2 linked regions of the Hydrogenophaga sp. SL48 genome follow. Each later gene encodes a partner of the first gene's protein in a complex. Links are inferred from orthologs where the notes say so. Each region holds a gene or a part of one and is shown in the gene's direction. Other genes may lie near its edges. The genes, in order: IM738_RS05020 and hfq.

Region 1 (3,350 bases):
ACGACCGGACCATCGACCCCGCGATCAAACCCGGCCTGCAGACCCGGCCCAGCCGTTCCCCAGTGGAGGAAGCCGCATGTCCATGAACCCCAGCGGCCGGCGGCCTGTCGGGCGCCAGGTGGCCACGCCACCGCGGGGTGCGAAAGCGCCCCTCTCGCCCCCCGGCTTGCCGCTCCCCCACGAACGCGACGAAACCGTCAACGACACGGCCGAGGCACCCGATCCCAAGATGGTCCAGGCCCAGCGCGACCTCGACGCCGGCCTGGTCGACACCGACATGCGGGCCACCCCCGGCCTGGACGCGAAACGCCGCGCCCGCCTGGTGCCCGGCCCCGGTGGGCAGCCGCCGTCGGGCAGCTGATCCCTGCCCCAGGCCACACCGCCTGCGCCGTCCTTCAACCCTCACGAGGTCTCCCATGAAGCCCACCCCTGTCAAACGCGCCGACCACCCAACGCAGGACAGCGCCCCACTGGCGGCTCAAGGTGCCGCCGCGCAGGCGCTCGCCGCAGCGATGCCCCACAACGCCAACAAGGCGCTGGAGTTCGGCCGCGAGAACGCCGTCACACCACCGCCGGGCGCCACCGTGCCCAGCCCGTCGCCCATCGCGTCGGCCAGCACACTGAGCGAGGTCAACGTGTCGGCCAAGAGCAGCGACCTCGACCGCGCGCGCTCGGACGCCTCGGGCCAGGTGCTGACCACGAACCAGGGTGTGGCCATCGGCGACAACCAGCACTCGCTCAAGGCCGGCCTGCGTGGGCCCACCCTGCTCGAAGACTTCGTCCTGCGCGAGAAGATCACGCACTTCGATCACGAGCGCATCCCCGAGCGCATCGTGCACGCGCGCGGCTCGGCGGCGCACGGCTTCTTCGAGGCCTACGAGCCGATGACGGCGTTCACGCGTGCCGCGCCGTTCCAGACCGCCGGCAAGATCACGCCGGTCTTCACGCGCTTCTCGACCGTCGCCGGCGAACGCGGCTCGACCGACACCGCGCGCGACATCCGCGGCTTCGCCGTCAAGTTCTACACCCACGAAGGCAACTGGGACCTGGTGGGCAACAACATCCCGGTGTTCTTCATCCAGGACGCGATGAAGTTCCCCGACCTCGTGCACGCGGTGAAGCCCGAGCCGCACCACGGCATGCCGCAGGCCGCCTCGGCGCACGACACCTTCTGGGACTTCGCCTCGCTCAGCCCCGAGACCACGCACACGCTGATGTGGGTGATGTCGGACCGGGGCATTCCGCGCAGCCTGCGCATGATGCAGGGCTTCGGCGTGCACACCTACCGGCTGGTCAACGCGGCGGGTGAGTCGCACTTCGTCAAGTTCCACTGGACTCCGAAACTTGGCACGCACTCGCTGGTGTGGGACGAGGCGGTGAAGCTCTCGGGCGCCGATTCCGACTTCCACCGCCGCGACCTCTGGGAAGCCATCGAAGCGGGCGAGTACCCCGAGTGGGAACTCGGCTTCCAGATCTTCACCGAGGCACAGGCCGAGGCCTTCAGCTTCGACGTGCTCGACGCCACCAAGCTGATCCCCGAAGAGCTGGTGCCCGTGACGCCGGTGGGCCGCATGGTGCTCAACCGCAACCCCGACAACTTCTTTGCCGAGACCGAGCAGGTGGCGTTCTGCACCGCGCACGTGGTGCCGGGCATCGACTTCAGCAACGACCCGCTGCTGGCCGGGCGCATCCACTCCTACGTGGACACCCAGATCACGCGGCTGGGCGGCGCCAACTTCCACGAGATTCCGATCAACGCCCCGCTCGCCGCCCCGCACAACCACCAGCGCGACGGGCTGCACCGCCGGGCCATCCCGCGTGGCCGTGTCGCCTACGAGCCCAACTCGCTCGGCGGCGGCTGCCCCTTCCAGGCCGGCACCGCGGGCTTCGTCTCGTTCCCGCAACCGGTGGACGAGGGCCAGAGCGACAAGCTGCGCGGCAAGCCCGAGAAGTTCGCCGACCACTACACCCAGGCCACGCTCTTCTACGAGAGCCAGACCGCCGTCGAGAAGGCGCACATCGCGGGCGGTTTCCGCTTCGAGCTGAGCAAGCTCACGGTGCCGGCGATCCGCGAGCGCATGGTGTCGTCGCTGGTCAACGTGTCCGAGGAACTTGCTGCCTCCGTCGCCGCCGGGCTGGGCATGGCCGTCCCGCCCGCGATACCGAAGGCGCTGGCGAACCCCGCCCCACCCGAGGTCACCACCTCGACCGCGCTGTCGCTCACGGCCCTGCCGGGCAGCGGCGGCATCCGCTCGCGCAGCGTCGCCATCCTGGTGGCCGATGGCGTGGACGGCAAGTCGCTCGCGACCGCGCAGGCGGCGCTGCGGGCCGCTGGCGCCACGGTGCACCTGATCGCCCCGCGCCTGGGGCCGGTGAAACCCGCCAGCGGCGACCCCTTCGACGCCACCGGCACGCTGGAGAACTCGCCCGCGGTGCTGTTCGACGGCGTCGTGCTGCCCGACGGCGCCAGGGGCGTGAAAGCGCTCGGCACCCTCATCGAGGTGATGGACTTCATCTCGAACCAGCACCGCCATGGCAAGACCCTGCTCGCGCTCGGGGCCTCGAAGGCACTGATGGCGCAGGCGGGCGCCTCGCCGACGCTGGCGAGCGGCGAAGCCGATCCGGGCATCGTGATCGGCACCGCCGCCAAGGCGGAGCGCGCGGTGGCGGACTTCATCACCGCGCTGGGCAGACACCGCCACCCCGAACGCGAAGCGGGCGCCCTGGCCCCCTGAGCGAGGCAACGGCGGTCCGCCGCCGCCCTAACGCTGCTGCTGGTCGAGAAACGAGTGCACCGCTCGCAACTCGATGCGGAACTCGGCCATCAGCGGCTCCAGCGCCGCCAGCAGCGGCGAGTGGCGTTGGGCGGTGATCGCTTCGATGTCGGCACAGATCCGCCCGAGGCGCGCCGCCCCGACGGCACGCGCGGCCGACTTCAGCTTGTGGGCGGTTTGAAACAGGGTCTGCGCCTCACCGGCGGCGTGGGCCTGGGCCATCGTCAGCGCCGCGCCCACCGTGCTGGCGCGAAAGGTCGCCAGCACGTCCTGAATCACGGCCGGATCGTCACCGAGCAGGTCGGCGAGCACGCCCAGGTTCACCGGTGGTGATGCGGTCGCCGCCGCGCCTCCCGGCACGGTCACGGGCGACAGCGTGGGCGTTGGCGTGGGCCGCAGCCAGGTTTCGATGGCCGACTTGAGTTGCGCCAGGCGCACCGGCTTGCTCAGGTAGGCGTCCATGCCGGCCTGCAGGCAGCGCAGCTCTTCCTCCCGCAGGGCGTTCGCGGTCAGGGCCAGGATGGGCAGTCGCGCGGCACCGCCCACCTCACCGGCGCGCACCGCAGCGGCCAGCGT
Region 2 (3,226 bases), 930 kb from region 1 along the record:
GCGTGGCGCTCGCAGTGATATTTGCTGAAGAACACAGGCTTTCTGCGTTCCTGAACGAAAGTCTATTTCCGTGAAACCCGTTATCGCCCTGGTGGGGCGGCCCAATGTGGGCAAGTCCACCCTGTTCAATCGACTGACCAGCACCCGCGACGCGATCGTTGCGGATTTCGCAGGCCTCACCCGTGATCGCCACTACGGCAACGGGCATGTGGGCAAGCGCGAGTTCATTGTGATCGACACCGGTGGGTTCGAGCCCACCGCCGAGTCCGGCATCTACAAGGAAATGGCCAAGCAGACCCGTCAGGCTGTGGCCGAGTCGGACGTGGTGATCTTTGTGGTGGACGCCCGCGCTGGCATCAGTGCTCAAGACCACGACATCGCCAAATACCTGCGTCGGTTGGGCAAACCCACGGTGTTGGTGGCCAACAAGGCTGAGGGCATGACGCAAGGCCTGCAGCTGGTGGAGTTCTTTGAGCTCGGTCTGGGTGAGGTGTTGCCAGTGTCGAGTGCGCATGGACAGGGCGTGCGCTCCATGCTTGACGCAGCACTTGAAGCCATACCCGGCTTGGCCGATGAGGACGACGAAGCTGAAGAAGAGGACACCAGTGTCATCCGTCTGGCGGTGGCGGGGCGGCCCAATGCGGGCAAGTCCACCCTGATCAACGTGTGGCTGGGCGAGGAGCGGCTGGTGGCATTCGACATGCCAGGCACCACCCGCGATGCGATCTCGGTGCCGTTCGAAAAGGATGGCCAGAAGTTCGAGCTGATCGACACCGCCGGCTTGCGCCGCAAGGGCAAGGTGTTTGAGGCGATCGAGAAGTTCTCTGTGGTCAAGACGCTGCAGGCCATCGAGAGCGCTCACGTTGTCCTGCTGCTGCTGGATGCCACCCAGGGCGTGACGGATCAGGACGCACACATCGCGGGCTTCATTCTGGAGAGTGGGCGTGCCGTGGTGCTGGCGATCAACAAATGGGACGCTGTGGACGCCTACCAGCGCGAACAGATCGAACGCCAGATCGAAACCCGGCTGGCGTTCCTGAAGTTCGCCTCGCTGCACCTGATTTCGGCGAAGAAACGTCAGGGTCTGGGCCCGGTGTGGAAATCGATCATCCAGGCGAGAACGTCGGCCATGCGCAAGATGTCCACGCCGGTGCTGACGCGCCTGCTGATGGAGGCCGTGGCTTTCCAGGCGCCGACCCGGGGCGGCATGTTCCGTCCCAAGATGCGCTACGCTCATCAAGGAGGCATGAATCCACCTGTGATCGTGATTCACGGCAACTCGTTGCAGCACGTGCCTGATGCGTACAAGCGTTTCCTTGAAGGACGCTTCCGCAAAGCCTTTGATCTGGTGGGAACACCGCTGCGCATCGAGTTCAAAACCGCGGACAACCCCTTCAAGGATGCGGATTGAGCTTCGCCAATCCCTGCAGACTGGCAGGCGTGTGGTATGGTTCACGCCCTAACAACTTCTTTTGAACACGGAGCATATCGTGAGCAATAACAAAGGCCAGCTCTTGCAAGATCCTTTCCTGAACCAGCTTCGCCGGGAACATGTGCCCGTGTCGATCTACCTGGTCAACGGCATCAAATTGCAGGGTCAGATTGAATCGTTTGACCAGTATGTCGTGCTGCTGCGCAACACCGTCACGCAAATGGTTTACAAGCACGCCATCTCCACCATCGTGCCGGGCCGTCCGGTGCAGTTCACTGCCGTCGGTCCGGACGAAGCCGCAGCCTCTTGATCGGGGCGCCGCTCCTGATGGGCGGGTGCCGCATGGGCCATGCCCTTCATCCTATCGGGCGGATCTGAATTGAATCCCTCCGCATCCATTGCATCTTCCACCCCATCGGTGATCTTGGTGGGCGTGGATCTGGGTGGCCCACATTTCGACCGTGGTCTTGAAGAACTGGGTTTGCTTGCGCAAACGGCTGGTTTTAAAGTCGCCGATAGGGTGAGCTGCAAGCGCCGGGCGCCCGATCCAGCATTGTTTGTAGGTTCTGGAAAAGCGGAAGAAATCCGGATGCTGGCTCAGTCCACGGGCGCCAGCGAAGTTCTGTTCGATCAGGCGCTCAGTCCGGCCCAGCAGCGGAATCTTGAGCGGGAGCTTGGTTTGCCCGTCAACGACAGGACCTTGCTGATTCTTCAGATATTTGCCCAGCGTGCCCGCAGCCATGAAGGCAAATTGCAGGTGGAGCTGGCCCGGTTGCAGTATTTGTCGACCCGGCTCGTCCGCCGCTGGACCCACCTGGAGCGCCAGAGCGGCGGTATCGGCATGCGCGGCGGTCCGGGTGAGACGCAGATCGAGCTGGATCGACGCATGATCAATGACGCGGTCAAGCGAACCAAAGAGCGGCTGGAAAAGGTCAAGAAGCAGAGAGCCACCCAAAGGCGTCAGCGGGAGCGTCGTGAGGCGTTCACGATTTCGCTGGTGGGCTATACCAATGCCGGCAAGTCGTCGATATTCAATGCGTTGGTCAAAGCCCGTGCCTACGCGGCCGACCAGCTGTTTGCGACGCTGGACACCACGACACGCCAGTTGTACCTCGGTGAAGCGGGGCGTTCAGTTTCGTTGTCGGACACCGTGGGGTTCATTCGCGACCTGCCGCACGGACTGGTGGATGCTTTTGCGGCCACTCTGCAAGAAGCGGCGGACGCCGATCTGCTGCTGCATGTGGTGGATGCTTCCAACCCCGCCCATCTCGAGCAGATCGCGTCGGTGATGGGTGTCCTGAAGGACATTGGTGCCGACCAGGTTCCGCAGATCCTGGTGTTCAACAAGCTTGACGCCATGGATCCCGCCAGCCTGCCCTTGACGCTGAGCGACTCCATGGAACTCGGTGGGCAGAGCGTGCCTCGTATCTTCGTCAGCGCTTTGAACGGATCCGGTTTGCCGGACTTGCGATCGCTGTTGTCTTCGGTCGTTCTGGCTGAGAGGCCGGTCGATGCCCTTCCGGATGACGAGCGTGACTTGACCGGTGCGCAAGACATGCCCCCTGGAATGGGCACAATGTGATGGTTTTGATTCGAAAGAAGAGTTGGCAATCCATGGATGTGAATCTGGAATCCCCACCCGGTGGCGCGAGCAGCAACAAATCGTCAGGCTGGCTTCGGCGCCTGCTCGGCATGTTCAATCTGAATGATCCGCGTTGGGGCCGTGACGAGCCTGCGCGTGGTGAAAACGAGCCCAAGGCGGGTGCTGAACCCGGGCGTGACGATGAGCCCCGG

The links.
Region 2: the proteins of IM738_RS05020 (region 1) and hfq are in contact, whole or in part, in a crystal structure (PDB 3VU3), measured with the Escherichia coli proteins. The link is inferred for Hydrogenophaga sp. SL48 from one-to-one orthologs.

Annotation. Positions count from the first base shown.
Region 1 is NZ_CP063400.1:1,040,495-1,043,844, reverse strand. The notes cover bases 42-3,075. They hold IM738_RS05020 (catalase), read left to right. Parts: upstream 42-416; coding sequence 417-2,735; downstream 2,736-3,075. Other genes in these bases: IM738_RS05015 (PAS domain-containing protein), read right to left, coding at 2,763-3,075; IM738_RS05025 (hypothetical protein), read left to right, coding at 77-361; IM738_RS05030 (hypothetical protein), read left to right, coding at 42-86. Also shown: more of IM738_RS05030, read left to right, coding at 1-41; more of IM738_RS05015, read right to left, coding at 3,076-3,350.
Region 2 is NZ_CP063400.1:1,972,394-1,975,619, reverse strand. The notes cover bases 198-3,107. They hold hfq (RNA chaperone Hfq), read left to right. Parts: upstream 198-1,472; coding sequence 1,473-1,742; downstream 1,743-3,107. Other genes in these bases: hflK (FtsH protease activity modulator HflK), read left to right, coding at 3,047-3,107; hflX (GTPase HflX), read left to right, coding at 1,851-3,014; der (ribosome biogenesis GTPase Der), read left to right, coding at 198-1,411. Outside these bases: outer membrane protein assembly factor BamB, read left to right, coding at 1-18; more of der, read left to right, coding at 71-197; more of hflK, read left to right, coding at 3,108-3,226. UniProt on the Escherichia coli protein: RNA chaperone that binds small regulatory RNA (sRNAs) and mRNAs to facilitate mRNA translational regulation in response to envelope stress, environmental stress and changes in metabolite concentrations.